3 regions of the Bulleidia sp. HCP3S3_C9 genome follow, and region 1 is predicted to be linked to each of the others. Evidence: a T-box and tRNA genes for the amino acid it is inferred to sense, from the RefSeq annotation. Region 1 holds a T-box; the other regions hold tRNA genes.

What was found. The T-box of region 1 lies ahead of serS (serine--tRNA ligase). A T-box ahead of a tRNA ligase gene usually reads a tRNA of that ligase, here a tRNA-Ser.
Region 2: it encodes a tRNA-Ser, which carries the amino acid that the T-box ahead of serS (serine--tRNA ligase) is inferred to sense. The anticodon was not compared.
Region 3: it encodes a tRNA-Ser, which carries the amino acid that the T-box ahead of serS (serine--tRNA ligase) is inferred to sense. The anticodon was not compared.

The regions. Positions count from the first base shown of each region.
Region 1 covers NZ_JBQHWJ010000001.1:27,973-36,437, forward strand. The annotation lists gene recR (recombination mediator RecR) at 1-114, opposite strand, end outside; gene ACTND6_RS00160 (YbaB/EbfC family nucleoid-associated protein) at 118-411, opposite strand; gene dnaX (DNA polymerase III subunit gamma/tau) at 424-2,118, opposite strand; gene ACTND6_RS00170 (nucleoside deaminase) at 2,172-2,651, opposite strand; RNA gene ffs (signal recognition particle sRNA small type) at 2,651-2,749, opposite strand; gene serS (serine--tRNA ligase) at 2,834-4,135, opposite strand; T-box leader at 4,171-4,389, opposite strand; gene ACTND6_RS00185 (hypothetical protein) at 4,468-4,692, shown strand; gene gyrA (DNA gyrase subunit A) at 4,787-7,288, opposite strand; gene gyrB (DNA topoisomerase (ATP-hydrolyzing) subunit B) at 7,301-8,465, opposite strand, start outside.
Region 2 covers NZ_JBQHWJ010000028.1:10,924-19,388, forward strand. The annotation lists gene ACTND6_RS06300 (GNAT family N-acetyltransferase) at 1-561, opposite strand, end outside; gene ACTND6_RS06305 (C1 family peptidase) at 621-1,937, opposite strand; gene ACTND6_RS06310 (metallopeptidase TldD-related protein) at 2,047-3,315, opposite strand; gene ACTND6_RS06315 (TldD/PmbA family protein) at 3,312-4,688, opposite strand; gene ACTND6_RS06320 (DUF4097 family beta strand repeat-containing protein) at 4,697-5,530, opposite strand; gene ACTND6_RS06325 (PadR family transcriptional regulator) at 5,527-5,841, opposite strand; tRNA gene ACTND6_RS06330 (tRNA-Ser) at 5,953-6,038, shown strand; gene ACTND6_RS06335 (DUF4230 domain-containing protein) at 6,096-6,701, opposite strand; gene ACTND6_RS06340 (MerR family transcriptional regulator) at 6,685-7,053, opposite strand; gene ACTND6_RS06345 (diphosphate--fructose-6-phosphate 1-phosphotransferase) at 7,192-8,465, opposite strand, start outside.
Region 3 covers NZ_JBQHWJ010000007.1:16,845-25,309, forward strand. The annotation lists gene ACTND6_RS02575 (substrate-binding domain-containing protein) at 1-77, shown strand, start outside; gene ACTND6_RS02580 (galactose ABC transporter substrate-binding protein) at 80-1,093, shown strand; gene ACTND6_RS02585 (DUF6553 family protein) at 1,072-1,686, opposite strand; gene ACTND6_RS02590 (sodium-dependent transporter) at 1,762-3,114, shown strand; partial or broken gene tnpA (IS200/IS605 family transposase) at 3,315-3,835, shown strand; gene ACTND6_RS02600 (FMN-binding protein) at 3,897-4,256, opposite strand; tRNA gene ACTND6_RS02605 (tRNA-Ser) at 4,380-4,470, shown strand; gene aroD (type I 3-dehydroquinate dehydratase) at 4,693-5,430, shown strand; gene ACTND6_RS02615 (DUF2779 domain-containing protein) at 5,471-6,937, shown strand; gene hpf (ribosome hibernation-promoting factor, HPF/YfiA family) at 7,093-7,620, shown strand; gene ACTND6_RS02625 (hypothetical protein) at 7,649-8,311, opposite strand; gene ACTND6_RS02630 (MG284/MPN403 family protein) at 8,447-8,465, shown strand, end outside.

The sequences.
Region 1 (8,465 bases):
TTCTGTATCTTTCCAGTCCAATACATTCAAAGCATATCTCTCTGCACTTTTTTCACCAACACCAGGTAAATTTCTAAAACTATCAATCAGTTCTTGTAAGCTCTTTGGATACATGTATTACATCCCTGGCAGATTTAATCCTGCAGTGAGGCCACCTAATTGATTTTCTCTATCTTCATCGCACTTGCTGACTGCATTATTGAAAGCAATCAGAAGCATATCTTGCAGCATTTCTCTATCATCCATCAATTCTTCTGGAATCGTGATACTCTGACATTCACATTTTCCATTGATCTGGATTTTAATACCATTGGATTCTCCTTCATAAATTGTTGCTTCCAATTTAGATTGTGTCTTTTTTAAGTCAGCCTGCATTTTCTGCGCCTGTCTCATAATCATATTGATATCCATATTCTTTATCTCCTAAACAATTTCTATGTTATCTTCACCAAATAATTCTTTTACTTTTTCTAATGTTGAAGATTCTTCAGAACTTTCTTCTTTATATTTCTCTATTTGAATTGGTTCTGGTAATGTTCCCTCTTTTTTGTGATTTACAAATTCAACTTTTGCTTTTATAAAATCATCTTCCGTAATCGCAAATACTACTTTATCCGTATGCAATACATCTCTCATGAATTCATATATTTCACGATTCATTTTTTCTTCATTGATACGATTTGCGATAGATTGCATTTTTGTATAAAGAAGAATACAGTCATTACCACTCGCAGCTACCTTGCATTCATTTAATACCGTAGTATATTTTCTGTGATTTAAATCTGCATAGCTTCCTATCATTGATAAAGTATTTTCATCTGATACCTTATTTTGTTTATTACATACTAATAATATAGATAACACTTTATCTAAAGGTATCACATCTACCGGCTTAGCCTTAACAACTTCATCAGTTTTTTCTTCAACTGTCTGTTTTACTGGTTCTGAAATAACTGGTGTTCTAACAATTCTTTCTTCTGTATTTAATGGTGAAAAAATATTATGAACTACAGCTGGAATTGCATTCACAATTGGATTTGTTGCTTCCTCTGTTGCTAATGAGAGGCACATTACCTCAAATACTCTTGCGGCAGATGTAGATTGTTTATATCTAGATTTTGTATCTAGAAGCTTTTCACAGATCTGCATGCACATAGACGAAGAAATCTTTGAAGATAATGTACTTGCTTCTTCTTGATTCAATACTTTTAACAGTTCTTCTTTCTTGCAGACAGAATATACTGCTGAATCTTTTAGAATATCTATCATTCCATCTGTATATCTAACAAAATCAATACCTTTTTCTTCATAATTTTGAATTCTTGTCAGAATAGAAGCTAAATCTTTATTTAGAATATCTTCAATTAATCCAATTTTTTCACTTGTCGTTGCTAAACCATAGATTCGATCAATTGCATCAACTGTAATTTCATCACTTGTATAAGATGCACATTGGTCCATAATGCTTAATGCATCTCTCATACCGCCATCGCTCAATACAGCAATCATCATCGCAGCATTTTCTTCCATGATGATATTTTCTTTTTTTGCGATATTTAATAAATGATCACGAATTTGATCAGTTCTAACCTTTGTAAAATCATATCTTTGGCATCTAGAAATAATTGTAGGTAATAATTTCTGAGGATCTGTTGTCGCAAGAATAAAGATTACATTTTCTGGTGGTTCCTCTAAAGTTTTTAATAATGCAGAAGAAGCAGCACTTGATAACTGGTGCACCTCATCAATAATATAAACTTTATGTTTTCCTTGCATTGGAGCAAGTCTGCTTCTTTCAATCAGGTCTCTAATATCTTCTACATGTGTTTCATTTGCAGCATTAATTTCAATAATATCTGGATGTGTCCCTGAATTTGCAGCAACACAGTTTTCACACTTTTCACATGGAGCATTTTCTGGATTTTCACAATTTACCGCTTTTGCCAGCAAACGTGCCATTGTTGTTTTTCCAGTACCTCTTGGACCGCAAAATAAGTAAGCATGTCCCACTTTGTTTTCTTTTACCGCATTTTTTATTGATTTAACAATATATTCCTGTCCTACAACTTCTTCGAAAGTTGAGGAACGATATTTTTGATATAGTGCTATTTTTGCCATGTATGTCTCCTGCAGAAATAATTATAACAAAAAACCTGACTTCTAATTCAGGTTTATGTATGGTTTTTATGCTTATTTTTATTTCTTTTTTCTTTGAAGAATGTAGTTAATATTTCTGAGCATTCTTCTTTCATAATATCTGCATATATTTCTTTTGGATATGTATTTAAATGTGGAATTTGCTTTACATGAATCACAGTTTCAAGACATCCACCTTTTGGATCTGAAGTTCCATAATACAAGCGACGTATTCTACTTAATTGAATTAGCCCAGTGCACATCATACATGGTTCTAAAGTGATGTATAAATCACAATCCTGCAAATTCCATGTACCTAATATTTTTTGTGCTTTTGTTAAAGCAAGATGTTCCGCGTGAGATGAAGCTAATTGATCGTGTTCTTTCATGTTATGTGCGCGTGCAATAATTTCACCATTTCTTACTACAACGGCACCAATAGGTACTTCATCAATTTTTTTTGCTTTATAAGCTTCTTTCAAAGCTTCTCTCATATATTCATTTTCACGATTCATAATAATAAAAAAATGGCACACGCGATCAGAGGCTCGTATGGCTGCTACCTTCCGGTCCTGACCAGGTTAGAAACATGACTGCTGTGCCGTTAGTATTATATATGATTCAGCTTTGAAACTCAATCTTTATTTAAATTGTTTCACGTGAAACAAAAATGAGTATCTTACGATACTCATTCAGATTAGAAATTCTTTTTCTTTTCTGCTACTGGAATCACTTTCATTCCACCCATGTATGGACGTAATGGTTCAGGAATTCTAATAGAACCGTCAGCATTCAAGTTGTTTTCTACAAACGCAATTAACATTCTTGGTGGAGCAACAACTGTATTGTTCAATGTATGTGCAAAATAGTTACCCTTTTCACCCTTTACTCGAATACCAAGTCTTCTAGCCTGTGCATCACCTAAGTTAGAGCAAGAACCTACTTCAAAGTATTTTTTCTGACGAGGAGACCAGGCTTCAACGTCACAGCTCTTTACCTTAAGATCAGCAAGGTCACCAGAACAGCATTCCAATGTTCTAACTGGAATATCTAATGATCTGAAGAAATCAACAGAGTTCTTCCATAACTGATCATACCAGTATTTAGAATCTTCTGGTTCACATACTACAACCATTTCCTGTTTTTCAAACTGATGAACTCTATAAAGACCTCTTTCTTCAATACCATGTGCACCTACTTCTTTTCTAAAACATGGAGAATAAGATGTTAATGTATAAGGAAGATCTTCCTTCTTTAAGATTTGTCCAATAAATCTTCCAACCATAGAGTGTTCAGATGTACCAATCAAATAAAGATCTTCACCTTCAATTTTATACATCATGTTCTGCATTTCTGCAAAGCTCATAACTCCACTGACAACATCACCATGGATCATGAATGGTGGTACAAAATATGTAAATCCACGATCAATCATGAAATCACGTGCATAAGCTAGAATGGATGAATGTAATCTAGCAACATTTCCCTTTAAATAATAGAAACCATTACCAGATGTCTTACCAGCTGAATCAATATCAAGACCATCTACCTTTTCAAGGATATCTGTATGATATGGAACTTCAAAATCAGGAACAAATGGTTCACCAAATTTTTCAATTTCCTGGTTCTCACTATCGTCTTTACCAATTGGAACAGATGGATCAATGATATTTGGAATCACATACATTCTCTTTTTGATTTCTTCATTCAATTCAGCTTCTCTCTTTTCGAGAGTCTCCATTTCATCGCCCATTTCTTTTACTTTGGCTTTTACCTGTTCTGCTTCTTCTTTTTTTCCATCACGCATCAATAAGCCAATTTCTTTAGACATCTTGTTACGATCAGCACGTAAAGCATCACCTTTTGCTTTTACAGCTCTGACTTCCTTGTCGAATTCAGCTACTTCATCAACCATTGGAAGCTTTTCATCCTGGAACTTTTTTTTAATATTTTCTTTTACAAGTTCTGGATTTTCACGAATTAATTTAATGTCAATCATGTTTATTCTCCTTTACAAAATAAAAACATCATCCACAAAGGGACGATGTGTGTAATCGCGGTGCCACCCTTTTTGTTTATAGATTGTTTCACGTGAAACAATTTATAAGCCTCTTCATTTCCGTATAACGGTCGGAGCCGGAAAGTATTGGTTTCTCTCAAAGGCGGATTCAATCAAACTGCATCAGTTTTCACCAGCCACTGATTCTCTACAATTTACAGTTTTTCATTACTATTCCTTCTCTACGAATTAAAAACATTTAATCATTCAAGATAGCAATTGTCAAGTCATGAATGGGATGATATTATGAAAAAAATTGAGGTATTTTAAAAATGAAAAGTAAAAGTAATTATGAGAAAAGATTAGAATATAACAATACATATAATAGAAATAATTATCGTTCTTTTTCCATAAGATTACATAATGAAAATGAAGCAGATTTAATTGAATGGATTGAATCACAAGATTCAGTAAAAGAATATCTTCTTTCACTAGTGAGAAAAGATATTGAAAAATCTAAAAAGAAAGAAAAGAAAAAGAAAACATCTAAAAAATAGATGATTATGCATGCATGTTACATACACAATCATCTATTAACTAAAATAAAAAGAATGTCTATGAATTTAATTTATCATAAACATTCTTTTTTATTTATTCTTTTGTTTCCGATGATTCTTCTACCTGATCTTCTTCAGAATCATCTTCTGGATCTAAGATAGCCACGTTAGAAACGCCTTCTCCATCTTTGATATTAATAAACTTAACACCAATTGTATTTCTGCCTACAACAGATACTTGTTTCAAAGAAATACGAATGATAATACCTGCATCAGTCATAATCATACAGTCTTCATCACCATTGATACTTCTCATTGCAACTAGCTCACCAGTTTTATCTGTCAGATTTGCAGTTCTTACACCCTTTGCACCACGACTTGTAATGCGATAATCACTTAAATCAGACTTTTTGCCAAATCCATTCTTTGTGATTGTAAGAATATATTTTCCTTCTTCATTTGTAGCTAAGCCAATGACTTCACCACCATCAACATTGAATCCTTTTACACCCTTTGCTGCTCTACTTAAAGGACGTACTGTTTCTTCATTGAATCTAACAGCTTTGCCATTGCTTCCTGCAATGATAATTTCCGCATGACCACTTGTAGCCTTAACAAATGCTAATGCATCATCATCATTAAACTTGATTGCAATCTTACCGTTTTTATTGATGTTTTCAAATTTTTCTACAGATGTTCTCTTTACAAGACCCTTCTTTGTCGCAAAGAATAGATATTTTTTTTCTTCGGAGTCGCTGTAAGGAACCAAAGCACAAACTTTTTCATCTCTAGAAATAGATAATAAGTTAATGATTGGCAATCCCTTAGAAGTTCTAGAAAATTGAGGAATGTTATATCCCTTGATTCTGAATACTCTACCTGAATTAGTGAAAATCAGTAAATTATCATGCGTAGACATATGAATGAATAATTCGATATTGTCATCCTTATTCAAATCCATTCCCTTGATACCTTTACCGCCTCTATTCTGTACTTTATATGTATCAGATGTCATTCTCTTGATATAGCCATTTGAAGACATTGTAATAACGATATCATCCACAGGAATCAGATCTTCATCTTCCATTTCTGCAGAACCTTCAATAATGGTTGTTCTTCTTTCATCAGCATATTTAATCTTCACTTCAGTTAATTCATCTTCAATGATTTTTTCAACGCGCCAATGATTTGCGAGAATATCCTTAAAGTCTGCAATCTTCACTAATAAATCCTGGTATTCACTTTCAATTTTTTCACGTGCCAGACCTGTCAATCTTCTAAACTGCATATCTAGAATTGCTTTGCATTGAATATCAGATAAGCTGAATTGTTCCTGCATTCTACTTGTTGCTTCTGCATCATCTCTAGAAGAACGAATAATATGAATTATTTCATCTAAATGATCAACCGCAATTCTTAAACCTTCTAAAATATGTGCTCTTGCTTCAGCTTTTTTCAAATCATATTTTGTACGATTAACAATAACTTCATCCTGATGATCAATATATCCCTGTATCATCTCTTTCATTGAAGCAGTTCTAGGAACCTTATCAAACAATACAACGTTATTCACACTGAAATTAGACTGTAGAGGAGATAATTTATACAACTGATTTAAAATCACTTCAGGCTGTACATCTTTTCTCAATTCCATAACAACTCTAACACCATTCATGTTAGATTCATCTCTAAGATCAGTGATACCTTCAATTTGCTTTTCACGTGCAAGTGCAGCTATTTTTTCAACCATGCTTGCTTTATTTACAGCGTAAGGAATTTCCGTAATAATAATTCTTCCTTTACCATTAGGCATTCTATCAATTTCAGTTTTCCCACGCATAATGATAGAACCTTTCCCCGTTTCAAATGCTTTACGAATGGCAGATTTTCCTACAATATATCCACCCGTTGGAAAGTCAGGTCCTTTGATATATTCCATCAGTTCTGTCGTTGTAATTTCAGGATTATGCATCTGTGCAATGATGGCATCAATTGTTTCTCCTAAGTTATGAGGAGCAACATTTGTAGCCATACCAACCGCAATACCCATAGAACCGTTAACAAGTAAATTAGGCATTCTTGCAGGCAATACATCAGGTTCAAGATCTTCGCCTTCATAGTTAGGTGTCATCTTAACCGTTTCTTTTTCCAGATCTCTCAGCATTTCCATAGAAATCTTAGATAGACGAGCTTCTGTATAACGCATCGCAGCAGCACCATCACCATCCATAGAACCAAAGTTACCATGTCCATCAATCAGCATTTCTCTCATATTCCATGATTGCGCCATATATACCAATGCACCATAGATAGAAGAGTCACCATGAGGGTGATATTTACCCATTGTCTCACCAACAATACGCGCACATTTACGGTATGGCTTATCTGGTGTGTTATTCATTTCATTCATTGCGAATAAAATTCTTCTTTGAACTGGCTTTAAACCATCTCTAACATCAGGCAATGCACGAGAAACAATAACTGACATAGAATAGTCAATAAAGTCTCTCTTCATTTCTTTCGTTAAACTTTCTTCTGTAATTTTTCCTGGGTCAAATTTTGACTCATCAAATTCCATAAAATCATCTCTAGCCATTCATTGACCTCCTTAAATATCCAATTCTGCGAATTTCGCATTTTCAATAATGTAGTTTTTTCTAGGCTCTACTTCATCACCCATAAAAATACTGAAATATTCATCTGCCTTTTCAGCATCATCAATATTTACACGAATTAATGTACGGTTCTTAGGATCCATTGTTGTTTCCCATAGCTGTTCCGCATTCATTTCACCAAGACCTTTATAACGCTGCGTAGAGATACGATCTCCTAATTCTTCTCTAATACGCTCCATCTGTTGTTCCGTATATGCATAACGTACTGTATTCCCCTTCTGTGCCTTATAGAGAGGAGGCTGTGCGATATATACATGTCCCTGTTCAATAATAGAACGCATATAACGATAGAAGAATGTTAATAATAGAATACGAATATGAGCACCATCGACATCGGCATCGGTCATGATAACAATTTTGTTATATCTCAATTTAGAAGGATCTGTTTCTTCTAAGAAACCACATCCAAAAGCTGTAATCATAGAACGAATTTCATTATTATCAAATACACGTGCCTGTCTAGCTTTTTCTACATTCAAAATCTTACCTCTTAAAGGTAGAATTGCCTGGAAATGAGAATCTCTGCCCTGCTTAGCTGAACCGCCGGCAGAGTCACCTTCGACAATATAGATTTCACAGATACTAGCATCTTTAGAAGAACAATCTGAAAGTTTTCCAGGAAGAGAAGAAACTTCCAATGCAGACTTTCTTCTTGTTGCTTCTCTTGCTTTTTTTGCAGCAACACGTGCTTGTGAAGCTACCATAGCCTTTTCAACGATTGCTTTACCTTGATCAGGATTTTCTAATAAGAATCTTTCCAGCTGTGCTCCAAAAATATCTGAAACAATTTTTCTTACAACTGTATTACCAAGCTTTGTTTTCGTCTGTCCTTCATATTGAGGATCTGGATGCTTGATAGAAATAACTGCAGTAATCCCTTCTCTACAGTCATCTGCAGATAGATTATCATCTTTATCCTTTAGAATCTTTGCATCTCTAGCATACTTGTTAATTGTTCTGCTTAAAGCATTATTAAAGCCTTCTAAGTGTGTTCCACCTTCAACAGTATTGATATTATTACAGAAAGTATAGATTGCTGGATTATAGCCATCGTTATACTGACAAGCTACTTCTACCTGAATATCTTTTTCATATCCT
Region 2 (8,465 bases), on a different contig from region 1:
GCAGCCTTCTTCTCTTCTTTTCTGTACTGCTCCTCTTGTTTCTCTTGTAAATGCATCTGTTGTCCAGACTCTTCCTTCAATGTATGGAATATGATTTTCTTTAAAAAACGAAGCTACTTTCTCGTGATTTTTGATTGCAATATAGTCTGAAGGTTTTTTAAAATGATATGACATGCCTTCATCACGATAGCTTTCTGTAGGAATAATATACTTTCCTTTTGTCTTCTCACTGATACTTCCACAAGATCCAGACATGATAAAACGATATGCACCACTTACCCACGCCGCTTCAATCATACATTGCGCGCACATTGTACTTCCTAATTCTGTGAGATAGAATGCAATCTCTTTTCCCTTGTATACAAGAGACATGATATCTGTAGAGCCATTACATCCTCTAATTTCAGATATTTTTTTACATGCATATGTTGTTAATATTTTCTGATAGATCTGATCTGAAAAGATAATGATGCATGTATCCACCATCTTTCCTTGTTTTCCATAAAAATCTTCTTCATTGATATATGTTTCTGTTGCAATATCAAACGAATCTGTAATCATAAATTATTCCTCCCAAGATAAAAAATACACATCCTTAACAAAGAATGTGTATACCTTGATTAGTCAGCTAATGTTCCAAATGGATCCCATGGAGCAACCTGAACAGGTTCTTTATCAAGTGCAGCTAAAGCTTCTTTTGACAAGAACTTCTTATTCACTGCAACAACATACATGTATTTATCAAACCATGTATCACTTCCAATAAAATATCCCTGATTTGCAACTTTATCACCCCAGGAGTTTTCAATCTTCCATCTGTTTGGTTTTCCATTTTCATCAAGATTGACACCTGTCAGCATCATTGCATGGTTCATTGCAGACTGATGTGCATCCAGCATTTCTGCTTTTGTCATAGATAGATCCATATCTAATGTATTTTCATAGTCATACTGTGCATCATCCCATAGACCACTTTCACGATCTCCATCTGGTCCGCAATCACATCCAAACCATACTGGTTCTCCACTCTTCAACTGTTCAATCGTTGCATTCTTGAATTCATCCAATGGTAAGTTCAACATATTGATTGGATTGCCATTTACGACGTTTCCAAGATATTCAACAGTATATGTCTTGTAATATTCCTTGTTAGATGTAGGTGCATTGATGCAGTTAATGTAGTCATCAATATCTGCACCTAAATAATTTTCATAGAACTGTGCTGGTGTTACGTGATATTCAGCGTGATGCTTCTCAGAAGCATCTACATACTCAAATGTAAACTCCTTTGGTGGCAAACCAAAGCAGGAAGCAATCAAAGAATAGATTTCTTTTAATGCCTGTGCCTTTAGAGCAGGAATATCTGCACCTTCTTTTCTTGTATCCACAACAAACTTTCTAAGTCTCTTATTCAAAAGTCCATTCATTGTTCTTGTATGAGAAGACTGATATGTTTCTGGCATTGCTGTCTTTGGACATAGTCCATATTTCTTAACGAGAGACTGTACCATATTCCACTGTCCGCCATCGCCAACAGCCCAGCTTAAAAGATATCTCATCTTTTCACTATCCATTGGATTGTTAATTTCATTTAATGCACATTCCATAAACCAGTTTGCTTTTTCTAGTTTATCAAAGAAGGCAATATAATTCTGTGATAGTTCAAATTCTTTAATGTTATATTTCTTAGCAATTTTTTCTCTTAAGAAATTCATTGAAGAGAAAATCCAGCATCTTCCAGACTGCATTTGATTTGTTGCCTTCATTGTTTTTAAATCTACACTAAAGATATCAGGATTATGACATTCTGCATCAAATACACGTGAAATAGTATTTAAATCATTCTTTGTCAATGCATTTCTTACAACACGTGCCTTCGCATCTGCTTCATAATTTGTACGTAATTCATTTAATAATGTGCTTGAGATTTCTTCCATAATTCACACCCTCACTCTCAGTGACTTCTATCCTATCACATAAAAAAGAGAACGCTCTTCAAAACGTTCTCTATTATTTAAAATTTTTTACATTTGTCTGAAAACTTTTTCAAGCAATGTTTAAATTCTTAAAGATAAAGTATTTTGGTCCCTGGTATTTCTGCGTCGTTGTATTTTCGCTGGAAAATTCAACATCTTGTAATGCTTCATAGATATTTCCCGTAATAGAAAAACCAGTTAATGGAATATACTTCTCTCCATCAAAGTATCTAGCCAGTCGAACTTCTCCTCCAAAATAGCCAGAAGCACTTTCTAACTGCGGTGCAGAGAAATGATCAATAATCAAATGTGGCTGCAAGGCATCTACTGTATTCTTTGCTTTAATCTCAGCAACTGGATAGGAACCAGTAATTTGTTTGGCATTTAGATAATGACCATATTGAATATCACCAAATAAATTTGTGTTAATACCATCATGGATAATTTCTGTTTCTTTTAATACAACACCATGATTGTCAAATGTCCTTGCATTTGCGGCACCTTCGATCTGTCCTTTTAGAATCATATCAAACTTTGTATTTGAAACAGGTTTATCAATATCATAGTGATTCGATTGTGTCACGTGAGAAGCATAGGATGTATTCTCCATGATATTGCCTACAATAAGGTTTGCCATTTCACCATACATGTATACTGGTGTATCTTTTGTAATATTCACTGTATCAATCGTCCTGGCAATACTTCTTTGCTTTACTAAATGTAGAATATCACGGATATCCTGTTCAATAGATGCTTTATCAAATGTGTTATTTCTGTAATATTTATATGATTCAAATTCTTCATTGTTATGACTACTTGTAGGAATCGTTTCAAATTCAACAGATAACTTTGTATCTACATGATGTACATCATTAGAATTCAAAAATTCTGTACGTGTAACATAGACAAAGATTTCCGTTGCATTCAGCCAGCTCTCACTTGACTGATTTGCCTCATCAATTGCTTCAGCAGCTTTTAAAGCAATCGCATTTAAAGATTCTTTATTTGCCGATTCCTTGATCAAAGAAGTTTGATTGGATGCTAAAGGATAATATGGATTCAAAGCTGTTTCTGCTTTTTTAACAGCAGCAGTAATTTTAGCATTTAAAGAATCAGCATCATCAGCACTAGTTACCGCAATCATACTGCTTCCTCTTTTATCATCTACATCTTTATATACAACAATAGAAACTGTATCTGTATTTACAACACGGTTTAATTCCATCTTCTTTTTCACAAAGAATAATTCACTTGCATTCTTTGTAACTTTTGTATATTCATAATCAGATAAATCTGAATGATTTTTTAATACTTGTACGATTTCTTCTGTATTCATCATGATAATTTTGCTTTTCCTTTCAAATATGGTCCACCATCAGACACAAATACCCATTCTTTATGTCCTTTACCACACATTCCCATACCAAAGATATGAACATCTTTAGATACCATTGAAATAGAGTTTAACAAGTCTACAACACTTCCAGAAATCACAACTGGAGCAACAATATGATCTGTCAGTTTTCCATCAACAATTTCAATTCCATATCCTGCAGTACACTGGATCTGCCAGTTTTTAGGATCTTCCATCCCATTATTGCTTTGACATAAGTAATATCCATGTTTAATTGATTTAATCATATCTTCTACAGAATCATTGCCTGCATCAAAGAATGTATTTGTCATTCTTGTATATACTTTACGTTTATAAGATTCTCTTCTTCCATTTCCTGTTGGTGCTGTCCCAAGTTCCATTGCACTCAGACAGTCAGAAATACCCGTTTGCAGAATACCATTTTTAATAATATTTGTTTTGCCAGCTTCAACGCCATCATCATCAAAGAAATAGGAAGCTGCAGAAACGCAGGAAGCTGCACCATCATACATATTCACAACATCACTTGCTACTCTTTTCCCAACGTACTGTACTGCCTTGGCACGTTCTTTTACAAACATATCCATTTCCACGCCATGTCCAAATGCTTCATGTGCAATTAAACCCGCAACTGCTGGATCACAGATGATATCGTATGTTCCTGCTTCAATTGGACGTGCATTTAACAGTTTCAATGCAATATCAATCACTTCATCTTTATCTGCATCAATCTTATCCAGGACAAGCTGACTGTCTACTTCTCCCTCTCCAGTAAAGTTCATCTTGATATTATCTCCATCACGTACAACAACCTGCATCATAGCATTACACCAGTCATATTTCTGATCCAGGCATTTATTTGTGGAAACAAAGATCTTAGAAGTTTCACGTTTCATAAATACACATCCGACTTGAATAACTTTTGGATCTTTTGCATGTGCATACTCTTTGATTGCATTTAGTCGCTGATAGATTTCTTCATCCCTCAAGGAAGAGGCATCTTCTCTAGCAAAAGATTCTACATGTTTATTTTCTTTTAAGCATGGGATACTTGTCGCAAATGGTGTTGAAATTGTTATCGCATCAATAACATTTTCAGCATGCAGTCCACGAATATCATCGCAGGAATATTCACTGTAATGACCATCTTTATACACCTTGATTACAAATCCGCATTCATTATCCAATTCATCAATCGAAGAGGATACCGTTGTTATGAGTGCTTTCTTTGTTTTGACGTAATTGCCAAGAATGCTGACATATTCATATGTCTCATTTAATTCTTGTACAAGTGTTTTTGCATCTTCGATTCTAGATTTTAAAAATTCATTTATCATATTCACCCTCACTCAAAATCGATATCGATATCTCCAGAGATAGTCGTTGCTTCAATCTTTTTATTTCCATTTCCATATTTTCTAGAACGGAATAATTGATTGCTTCTTACCGTATAGTTTTTCTCATCATCGCTGATCAGAACTTCCATATCTCCAGACACGCTTTCCAGTTCCATATTGTAAGTAGAAATATTCTTAATTTCAATATCTCCAGATATACATTCAATATGCAGATCATGTGCTGTCGAAGATTTAATATCAACATCACCAGATGCACATTCACAATGCATATCTTCAATATTACAATCTTTCATTTCTACATCACCAGATGCTACTTCAATTTTCAGTTTATCAGTTGAAATACTGGAAAGCGTTACATCTGAAGAAGCACCTTCAATTCTAATCTTTTCATAGCGAACATTACAAGGAACATTCACAATCACTTCTGCACTGTGATTACCAAAAAAGAAGCCATCTTTTAATTTCTTTTCTTGAATGCGTAATATATGTTCTTTATCAATAATTGTAAATCGTTTTGGATCAGTAAAATTAACTTCCACATCATTCACATCTTTGACTTGAAATGTAATATCTGCGCTCATCATACGTACATCTATTTCTTTCAAGCAAGAAGCGATTTCTTTTGCTTTAATTTCCTTTTGAAGGATAGAAGATGCAACGTCTTCCACCGTACCAAAAGATACGATAATATCTTCTTCTGTTTCACCTTCTTCTTTTTTATCTTCTGCGAATTCTCTCATATATTCAATAACACTCTGTACATCATCATATGCATTATCGTTTAATACTTTTTCTAGTTCCTTCAAGTAGTTTTCAATCATTGTCTGGCCTCCTTTTGAATATAGTGATATATATTCATTAATTCCTGAAGATCTTCTAAATAATCCTTAATCTTTTTTACACCAGCTGGTGTAATATGATACATTTTACGTAGGCGATAATTATGTTCTTCTGTATATACTGTTAAGCTGCCATTTTTCTCTAGTCTTCTTAAAATGGGATATAACGTAGACTCAGAAATGTCTATGACATCATGCAGGTCTTTTATGATCTTATATCCATAAGAGTCTTCTTTTAATAATGCAGTGAGTACACAAATATCTAAAATACCTCTTTTTAGCTGTGCATCCATATTTACACCTCCTGTTATTACTATATATCGCATAGTATTACTTGTAAAGAAGTATTATGTAAGTTTTAAAATTATTTTTCAAAAGAAATATGATATAATAATTTTCGCTATGGAGAAGTACCCAAGAGGCTGAAGGGATCGGTTTCGAAAACCGACAGGCGTGAAAGCGTGCGGGGGTTCAAATCCCTTCTTCTCCGCTGAACCATCATTAGGATGGTTTTTTTATTAAAAAAGCAGAAGCATGTAACTTCTACTTATTCTGTTTCGAATTGAATCTTATATTCTTTTGTATTGTATTCAGAAGCAAAGAATCCCTTTAAAACAAGTTCTGCATTCTTTTCAGCTTCTTCATATAAGCCATTTTCAATTGCATCTTTTTCTGCACGATCAATCAATTCCTGTAATGCCTTGTTTTGTGTTTCCAGCTTGATTGTCGTAAACATAGAATCCTGTTCATGGTATACCTTGAAACTAGATGTATCCAAATCTTTTGATAATGTCTGTACCTTTGGAAGCTTTACTGTAATCAGTTTCTTCTCTTCATCCACATCATATGTAATTTTTGTAAAGTCATAACCAGCTTTGATTTTGACATCATAAGAGTAAATTTGCTTTGCCTGTGTAAATGGGATATCAAGACCAAATGCTTTCTGCCCATCTGCAATCATTTCAATTTCCGTACAGTAGGCACTCTGTGTTGCTAATTCTCCAATGTCTTCAAATGTCAGTTTAGCTGTCTTTCCATCAGTCTGCGCTTCTTTATTACCAATTTTTGTTCCTATAAATAATCCTCCAACAGTAAAAACTACAATCAATACGATTGTCAGTATTCTTTTTGTTGCTTCATTCAATTGTTTCATCATCATTCTCCTTTAATTCATGGATGAGCTTTTCAGCATAATGAATTCTGTGATTCATTGCTTCGATATCAAGATTCATTTGAACAATCACCTTTTCTAATACTTGCACTTTGATTTTGTTAGATTCATTCATCATTTGTTTAATACGCTCAAGAGATACTCCTGCTTTTTTATACTTTAAAATCATCTGTAGTTTCAGTAATTGCTCCTCATCATAAAGCTTTGCTTTCTGTTTCCCAGCACGAATCGTTGGTTTCAGTATACCAACCTTGTCGTAGTAATACAACGTTTTCCTTGTAACATGCATCATTAAACATACTTCATTCACAGTTTTCATCTTTTGCCTGGACATCTAAAAAGCATTTTAAAACCGTTCCTTCAGGGAACGGTCAAGTGCTATTTGATGCTTCTCCTCCTAGAGTGAAATATGTTTTTTTCGCGCATACAAAAAAGACTCTAGGATCATCCTAAAGTCTTCAAATAGAAATGATTACTTCATCAAACCCTTTTCAAGAGCAAGAGTTCTTGTTGTGAGGTCGCAAACTTCACTTGGTCCATAGTACTGGATAGCACCTGGATAAGTATAAGCTGTTTCAACAGACCATTCAGCTCTGTGTGCTTCAAAGTACTTGAATGGAGCACCGTCTAATTCAACAAGAGCCTTTCTGATAACTGGCTTATCTTCACCATGTCTTCTTTCCATGTTCATCATCTTAGTGATTGGCATACCACCAGCTACCCATTCTTCAGCTGGCTTGGAAAGATTAGAGATCTTGGAGAGGTATCCATTGTATCCATACTGGATGAGCATGAATGCATTGTAACCTAATGAATAGCAGTAGTCAGCATCGAAGTTAGATGGGAATGCACATCTTCCTTCATAACCAAAGAAGTGGTGTAATGCATTGAACTTGCCATTGTACTTGCCGTTCTTTCTTCTTTCTTCCAAGTTAGCCTTTACAAGAGCAGAGAATAACTTTTCAGATTCAATTAATGAAACCTGTACGTTTCCATGTGGGTCTCTTTCTAAGAATAACTGCTGCTGAATTGTTTCAGGAAGAATAGCAAATACTGCCATGGATTCAGCTGTTAATCCCTTTTCGATGAATGCATACTTGTCTTTCCATGTAGGTAATGCATTGAATTCATCAGCCTTGCTTCCAGCTAATAATTCATTGATTTCTCCAATTAATACTGAGAATTCAGGAACGAATTCAACTACACCTTCAGGAATAATTGCTACACCGAAGTTCATACCCTTTTCACTTCTAGCAGCAACACTATCAGCGATATAGTCAGCGATAGAAGCTAAAGACATCTTCTTAGCTGCAACTTCTTCAGAAATCAAGCAGATGTTTGGCTGTGTTTCAAGAGCACATTCAAGAGCTACGTGAGAAGCAGAACGTCCCATAACCTTGATGAAATGCCAATACTTCTTAGCAGAGTTAGCATCTCTTTCAATGTTACCGATAACTTCACTATATGTCTTTGTAGCTGTATCGAAACCGAAAGAACATTCGATATCTTCGTTCTTAAGGTCGCCATCGATTGTCTTAGGGCAGCCAATCACCTGAACACCTGTGTTATGTGCAGCAAAATATTCTGCTAATACTGCAGCGTTTGTATTTGAGTCATCACCACCGATGATAACGATAGCTGTAATACCATGCTTCTTGCATACTTCTGCAGCTACTGCGAACTGTTCTTCTGTTTCAAGCTTTGTTCTGCCAGATCCAATAATGTCAAATCCACCTGTATTTCTAT
Region 3 (8,465 bases), on a different contig from region 1:
TTGATTTTTATACGATAAACAAAGAAAATATGTTTTCTAAACAGAATGAAAGTATTTTGTTTCCGATTGGAGATTAATCATGCGTAAAGTATTGTATGGATTATTAACAGTGATGTTATTTTTAACAGGCTGTAAAGAAAAGATAATTGAAGAAAAGCAGAAAATTCGTATTGGTATTTCCTATTATGATTCTTATGATCCATTCATTATGGAATTATCATCTAGAATCGAAAAACAATTAAATGAATACGAAAATGTGATTGTAAAATCGGTTGATTCTGAAAAATCGCAATCAACACAGAATCGTCAGGTTTCTGATATGTTAAGTGATTCTTATGATGTGATTTGTGTCAATCTTGTTGATCGAACTGCACCGAAAAAAATTATCAGTATGGCAGAAGATTCTAATGTGCCAGTTATCTTCTTTAATCGAGAACTGGTATTACAAGATCTAGAAAGCTGGACAAGACTATATTATGTAGGTGCGGATGCAGGTGAATCTGGAAAGATGCAAGGTGAAATTGTTTCTGACTATATCAAAGAACATCCAGAAGTTGATAAGAATCAAGATGGGAAAATTCAGTATATTATTTTAGAAGGTGAAACCGGACATCAAGATGCAATTGTCAGGACAGATGTGTCGATTCAAACAATTTCAGATGCAGGCATTGTTCTAGATAAATTAAGCTTTGCGATTGCTAACTGGAATAGAAGTCAGGCATGTACAAAAACAAAACAGTTATTATCAAAATTCAATACAAATATTGAATTGATCATGGCAAATAATGATGAAATGGCAATTGGTGCAATTCAGGCATTGACTGAAACTGGAATTGCGAAAGAACAATGGCCAATTGTGATTGGTATTGATGGAACAGAAGATGGACTAGAACAGGTGAAAGAAGGAAATATGATTGGCACTGTCTATAATGATGGAATCAAGCAGGCAGATGCGATTGCAGATTTATCCATTGCACTCGCAAAAAACGAATCGTTAGATTCGTTTAATTTAAAAAATGGAAGATATATTCGCAGTCCTTATCAAAAAGTAACAATAGAGAATGTAGATGATTATCTTAAATTGCTGCAGTAATCATTCCAATACTGTTCACCATTTTCAAGCATCTGTTGATATGTTTCAACCATAATATCATGAAGCTCTTTGCATTCATCTTCAAGCAAGAAAGATGCAGGGAGTTTTTTTGTGATGTGATCGATGTCTCCCGCAATACGCATCGCAACATTTTTATCACTGACATGACCGATTCCCACGGCAACCTGCTTATAGGAATGGGAATCAATACAGGAAAGAATAAATTCCTGGGCAAAGCTTTTCCATTCTTCATGAAGAATGGGACTTCTTTCATAATTCAGGATACATAGATCTTCCAGACATTGTCTGAATTCTTTTTCTATTCTTTTTTTATTAAAGAAATGAATGTTTTCTGTTGTTAATGTCTTCGAATTAATCCATCCACGCATAAACAAATCAGCACGTTTATGATCTTTTAGACATACAAAACGTTTTTGTAGAAGCTGTAATCGGTTTTGGTCATCTACTGAATCAGGATTCTTTTCAATATAAGACTTTAAAATGTTTTCTCTTTCATTGATATCCTTGATTTCATAATAATGTTCAGGCCAGTTTTCAAGGTAATTTAAATTGATTTCTTTTTTTAATAACATATATTTATTATAGCTTGATTTGAAAAAAACATAAAATGACGGTATTATTTTTTCTGTTGAAAAAATGGGGAAAATATGAAAAGAGAGAAATTTGGATCACGCATTGGCTTCCTGCTTGTATCTGCAGGATGTGCAATTGGTATTGGAAACGTATGGAAATTTCCATATCTTGCTGGACAAAACGGTGGGGGCTTTTTTGTTCTGTTTTATTTGTTGTTTTTAATTATTATGGGTTTACCTGTATTAACGATGGAATTAGCAGTCGGCAGAGCATCGAAAGCTTCTGTTGTACAGGCATATGAAAAACTAGAGCCGAAAAATTCATTCTGGCATATCCATGGATGGGTGTGTATTTTTGGATGCTTGATGCTGATGATGTATTACACAACAGTATGCGGATGGATGATTGCGTACTTTGTTAAGTTTTTACAAGGTACATTTAATGGTATTTCTACTGAAGCTGCGAATATGGTTTTTTCTAATATGCTGGCCAGTCCAGAAGAGCTGCTTTTATATATGGCAATCAGTGTTTTTGGTGGTTTTGCGATATGTTCTTTTGGTTTGCAAAAGGGTCTGGAAAAAATTTCTACGATTATGATGAGCGCACTCATTGTATTGATTGTTGTTTTAGCTGTACATTCCTGTCTGTTGCCTGCAGCAAAGTCAGGTATTGCATTTTATCTTTTGCCAAGCATGGAACGATTAAAGCAGGCAGGAATATCAACTGTCATTTCTAATGCGATGAATCAGGCGTTCTTTACATTGTCATTAGGTATTGCGGCGATGGAAATCTTTGGGTCATACATGTCTAGTGAAAAAACGTTAACAAGCGAAGCATTTACGATTGCTTCCTTAGATACGTTTATTGCTTTACTGGCTGGATTGATTATTTTCCCGGCATGCTTCTCATTTGGTGTAGATCCTGATGCTGGACCGTCTTTAATATTCATGACATTGCCAAAAGTTTTTATGCATATGCAGGGTGGACAATTATGGGGAACATTGTTTTTTCTATTTATGTCATTTGCGAGTTTTTCAACTGTGATTGCGGTTTTTGAAAACCTGATCTCTACAACAATGGAAAACTTTCAATTTTCTAGAAAGAAGGCAGTACTCATCTGTTGCGTCATTGTATTTGTTATGAGTATTCCATGTGCACTTGGATACAATGTTCTATCAGATGTACATTTGATTGGAGGAAGAGATATTCTAGATTCTGAAGACTTCCTTGTATCAAATTTATTGCTTCCTGGAGGTTCATTGATCTATTTATTGTTCTGTACAACAAAATGGGGATGGGGATTCGATTCATATATGGAAGAATGTAATAAAGGAAACGGAATGCATTTATCAAAGAAGCTTAAGCCATACTTTCAATACGTATTGCCGGTGCTGATTTTAATCATTCTGATACAAGGACTGTTATAAAATTTATTTGAATGGACTATGCCAGTGAAATAGAATTCACTGGCTTTTTAAATGTCTGTTAGGGCGTTTAATAATACCACGTACTATGCGCGTGGATAAAAGAGCTTTAGCGTTGGGCGATATAGTATAAAAAATCTCCAAGTCGTAAGATAGAAATGGACTGACAACCACAACTATCAAAAGACAAGGAGAAGATACCTATGAAAATAGATAACACACAAAGTTTATCGCATACAAGTTATCGGTGCAAGTATCATATAGTGATAGTGCCCAAATATAGAAGAATGGTGATATATAATCGTTTGAGAAGAGATATCATCGAAATATTGAAAGTATTGATTCAAAGAAAACCTGATGTACGTACCATTGAAGGTGAGGCGTGTCCAGATCATATTCACATGCTACTAGAGATACCACCAAATATCTGTTATCAGAAATTATGGGATATTTGAAAAGCAAATCAACATTGATGATATTCGACAGACATGCAAATTTGAAATATAAATACGGGAACAGACATTTCTAGGCAAGAGGATATTTTCTTGATACAGTTGGAAAGAATGAAAAAGTAATAAGAGAGTATATTCAAAACCAACTGCAAGAAGACAAATTAGCAGATCAGATGAGTATGAAGGAATTTATAGACCCTTTTACGGGTGAGCCTGTAAAAGAAGGCAAGGGAAAGATTCCTTATAGGGCGAGAGCATACCACGTCTTTTAGGCGTGGTTATGTGATATATTGTGAACTAAAAAAGGATGCGTATTTGCATCCTTTAAAGTGCTTATTCGTAGTCGCTTGCGTTTAAGCCGGCAGCTTCTAAAGCAGCTTTCGCTGCATCCTTGATTGCATCAGAAGTGACTGTTGCACCAGTCACACCATCAACACTGATTTTGTTTTCCTTTACAATTTCACCAGGTAACTGATCAATAGCATTTGTGCCGATTCCTTCTGTTTCTCCAGCACCGTCAACGGAACATTCAGTGATTTTACCATCTTTTAATGTTAAAGTAACAGTAACGTCACCCATACCTTTTGCTGTACCTTTTGTTGTTCCAGAATATGCAGAACTCTTTGAAGAAGAACAAGCAGTGAGTGAAGCTGCCATAGCAATTGCAACAAGACTATTTAATAATTTTTTCATTTATTTTTCCTCCGTATAATGGCATTATATCGAGGAAATTTGAAAATAACAACGCTTTTACAAAAATAGATATAAAATAATGTTTGCTTTTCATTCTAATCTGTTGTAAACTAGATAAGCAATGCAGGATTACCCAAGCGGTTGAAGGGGCGGGCTTGGAAAGCTCGTAGATCGGGAAACCGGTGCCAGGGTTCAAATCCCTGATCCTGCGCCATAGATGAGTATCTGGAGACAGATACTTTTTTTATATTTTATTGCGTTGTAAAATGTTTGAGGAATATGAAAAAGAATAGAAAATTCAAAACAAATCTGTTGAGAGGTTTTTCCAGATTTCAGAAATTCTGGATTATTTTGCTTCTTTTATTATTAGCTGTTTCTTTATGCTTAACAGTGATTCAATTATTTATTTTGTTATTGATGCGATAAAGGTGAATATATGATTGTAAGAAATATAGAATTTGGGAATGGAACACCTAAGATCTGTGTTCCTGTCATGGGGAAGAATCTTCATTTATTAGAAGAGGAAATCTCTAATTTGCAAGGGTTGAAATATGATCTTGTTGAGTGGAGAATTGATTTCTATGAAGATATGGATCAAGTAAAAAATGATATTTATGTAATACGTGATCTTCTAGGAGAAACACCATTACTTGTAACATGTCGAACACAAGATGAAGGTGGAAATGTCTGCGTGAGCAAAGAAGAGTATTGTTCTCTATTGAAACCGGTGATTTCTAGTCAATGTTGCGATCTTGTTGACCTTGAATGTTTTCTAGATGAAGAAATCATTACTTCACTTGTAAAATATGCACATGAAAATGGTGTGAAAGTTATTATGAGTAATCATGATTTTTCAAAGACTCCTTCCTATGAAGAAATCATGTATCGCTTTTCTAAAATGGAACAAATGCAGTGTGATATTGCTAAAGTAGCATATATGCCAAAAGACAGTGATGATGTTTTGACACTTTTGCGTGCTACAAATGATGCCTCCAGAATGATGTCTTGCTTACTTGTATCAATGTCAATGTCTCAATTAGGTGTTATTTCAAGAATTTCTGGGGAATTTTTTCATTCCTGTATGACATTTGGGTGTGCAGAGAATGCAACTGCGCCAGGTCAATTAGAAGCAAATGTTTTAGCTGGTATCCTGGAAGCTTTGCATCAACGATGAAACAAAGATACTTGTGTGTTACAATAACGTAGGTGATTTTATGTTTCATATTAGTGATTGTAAAAAGTTTTCTAGATGTCCGCGCTTATATTTCAATGATTTAAAGGATGATACGACAGAATATCATCCATTTGTTCGTTTGGATGAAAAAGTAAGTGACCTGGCAATTCAGAAATTAGGAATTCAAGAATATTTTCTTGGCAGTGTTGGTGATGAAGCACAAAAAGCATTGGATGCTTTAGAAAAGTATGAATGGTTGGTAAAGGCTCGTTTTGAGTATGATTCTCTGCGTGTGAAAGTACCATTTCTACATCGTACAAATCGTGGATGGGATTTGTATTTTCTATTTATTGGTATTTATCCACATACAAATGATCTCGCATTTTATACAGATACTTTATGGGTATTGGAAAATAATGGCATTCAAATCAATGATATTTACATGATTCACCTGAATGGTGAATATGTTCGTGGAAAACAGCTTGATCCAGAAAAGCTGTTTGTCGTGACTGACTGTTTCTATAATAATAAAAATAATCCGACGCAGCCAATCAAGCCAACACTTCTGCAGGCAATGAAAGATGTGCATCCTTTACTGGAAGAGATGAAAAATACAACACTGGAAGATTTAGAACCTCCTGTTAGAACGAATAAATGCACAGGAAGAAGCAAGTGTATTTATTATGAACAATGTTTTCCACATGAAGAAAAGATGGAGGATAATTCCATTTTGACGCTGATTGCTTCAAGTGAGAAATATAAGATGCTGGAAGAAGGAAAACGCTATTTAAAAGATGCTGATATTGAACGCATTGAAGGAAGCAGACAACAATTTGCTCAAATCTGTGCAGATTTGAATGGAGGATTGTTTGTTGATCATTTAGCTTTACATTCCTGGCTGTCAAAGATTCAATATCCAATTGCATTTTTAGATTTTGAATGGGAAAGATTTGCTATTCCACCATACATTGGGATGAAGCCGTATGATGTCTTGCCATTTGAATATGCCTTGATTATCATGCATGAAGATGGCTCCTTGCAGAAAAAGATTTATCTTAATATTCATGATGATCGTAGAGATATGGCAGAAAATCTGACAAAAGATATTCCATCAACTGGAACAGTCATTGCATATAATGCAGAAGGAGCAGAAAAAGTGAGAATTCAAGAATTTGCACAACTGTTTCCTGATTTAAGCAAGAAGCTTTTATCCATCAATGAAAGGATGGAAGATCTGCAATTGCCATTCTTGTCTGGAACTGTATATGATACAAGAATGAGAGGACAATGGTCTTTGAAATCTATCATGTCTATGATGGATGATCCAGGATATCAGGCATTGGATATTCGTCAAGGAATGGATGCGGTATTTCAGTGGAGACATTTAGATTATAACGATGAAGTGGATCAAGAAGAAAAGAACAAAATCATTGAGGATCTGAAGAAATATTGTGGTATGGATTCCTATGCAATGACGGTTGTCTATAACTGGTTGAAAAAAAAATAAGAAGTTCAGTGAATGAACTTCTTTTTTATCTTATTTCTTCATCTTTTTTTCACATTATTCCTAAAAGAACTGCTATAATAAAATTATCAAAAAGATATATCTAAAAAATAATCGTCACATGTGTGTATTATACAATTTTAGCAGGAGGAATTATTATGAGGTTCGAAATTGTAGGTAAAAATGTCACTGTTACACCAGCTATGAAGGAGAAGATCGAAAAGAAAATTTCATCATTGAGCAAGTACCTGATTATCAATGATGATACGATCGTAAGAGTCGTTGCACGTGTCTATCCGAATTCTCAGAAAGTAGAAGTTACGATTCCAACAAAGATCGGTATTTTAAGAACTGAAGTAGTAAATGATGATTTCTATGCAGCAGTTGATTTAGCAATTGATAAGCTGGAAGATCAGATTAGAAGACAAAAGACCCGCCTGAGCAAGAGACATAAAGAACATCTTGTACAAGCATTTATTGATGAAATTGAATCCGAAGAAGAAAATGATATTCCAGTAAAGACAAAGAGTGTTACTGCAGAAGAAATGGTACTAGATGAAGCAATCATGCAAATGGAACTGTCTGGCCATAGTTTCTATATCTATAAAGATGAAGACAGTCAAAAAATCGCAGTTGTATATGCCCGTCATAATGGCGGATATGGATTAATTGAAGTCGATGAGTAACTGAAAAAGCTGGGTTTTCCCAGCTTTTTTATAACAATGATGCAATCATGAAGAACAAATTACTTCCCGCAAAACCAATCAATCCTGGAATGAAGGAATTAGATTGATTATATAAGTAAGAAAGAATCGTACAAAGAACAACGTTATATAACAAGGTAATCAATATTGTTAATAGATTCTTGCTTGGAAGAAATAAGATAGTAGTTAATAAACCAATGGAAATGCCAGATAATAAAATGATTTGCAATTCACGGTGATGAATCGTTAATGGATCCGTAGCACATTTTCCTACAATGCAAAGCATACTTGCTTCTGAGAAAGAGTATGCAATCAGCATTCCAATTCTTGCATATCCGTATCGTACGAGTACTTCTGTCCTTGGCATAATGACAATACATTTTAAGTAACGGTTGCTAATATATGTCCATAAAGTAAACAGAACAAATGCGATAAAAGAATAAATGCATGTATCAATAAAGTTATATTTTGCACGATTATAATGAATGCCAAATAGATTCCAATTGTACATGATCATAACAGCAGCACCTAAATTTAGTGAAAACATTAATGAGAGATCATATTGTACAACAGCGATGTTTATTAAATGTGCCAGCAAAGGTGTGCAGATAAATATTGCCAGCGTTATGAGAATTCTTTTCTTAGATAATGTCGTTATAGATGTATTTGTCATAGGACTCCTTACTGTCACGAGTATTTTATCAATCTTCTAGAAGTTTGTCATTTTTTTAAGAAATTTCAGGGAGATTTAGAAAAAACTGTGAATAGTATTATATATGGAGTAAGAGGGGTAGAAAGGAAGTGGAAAATGTATAAAGGAAAGAAAA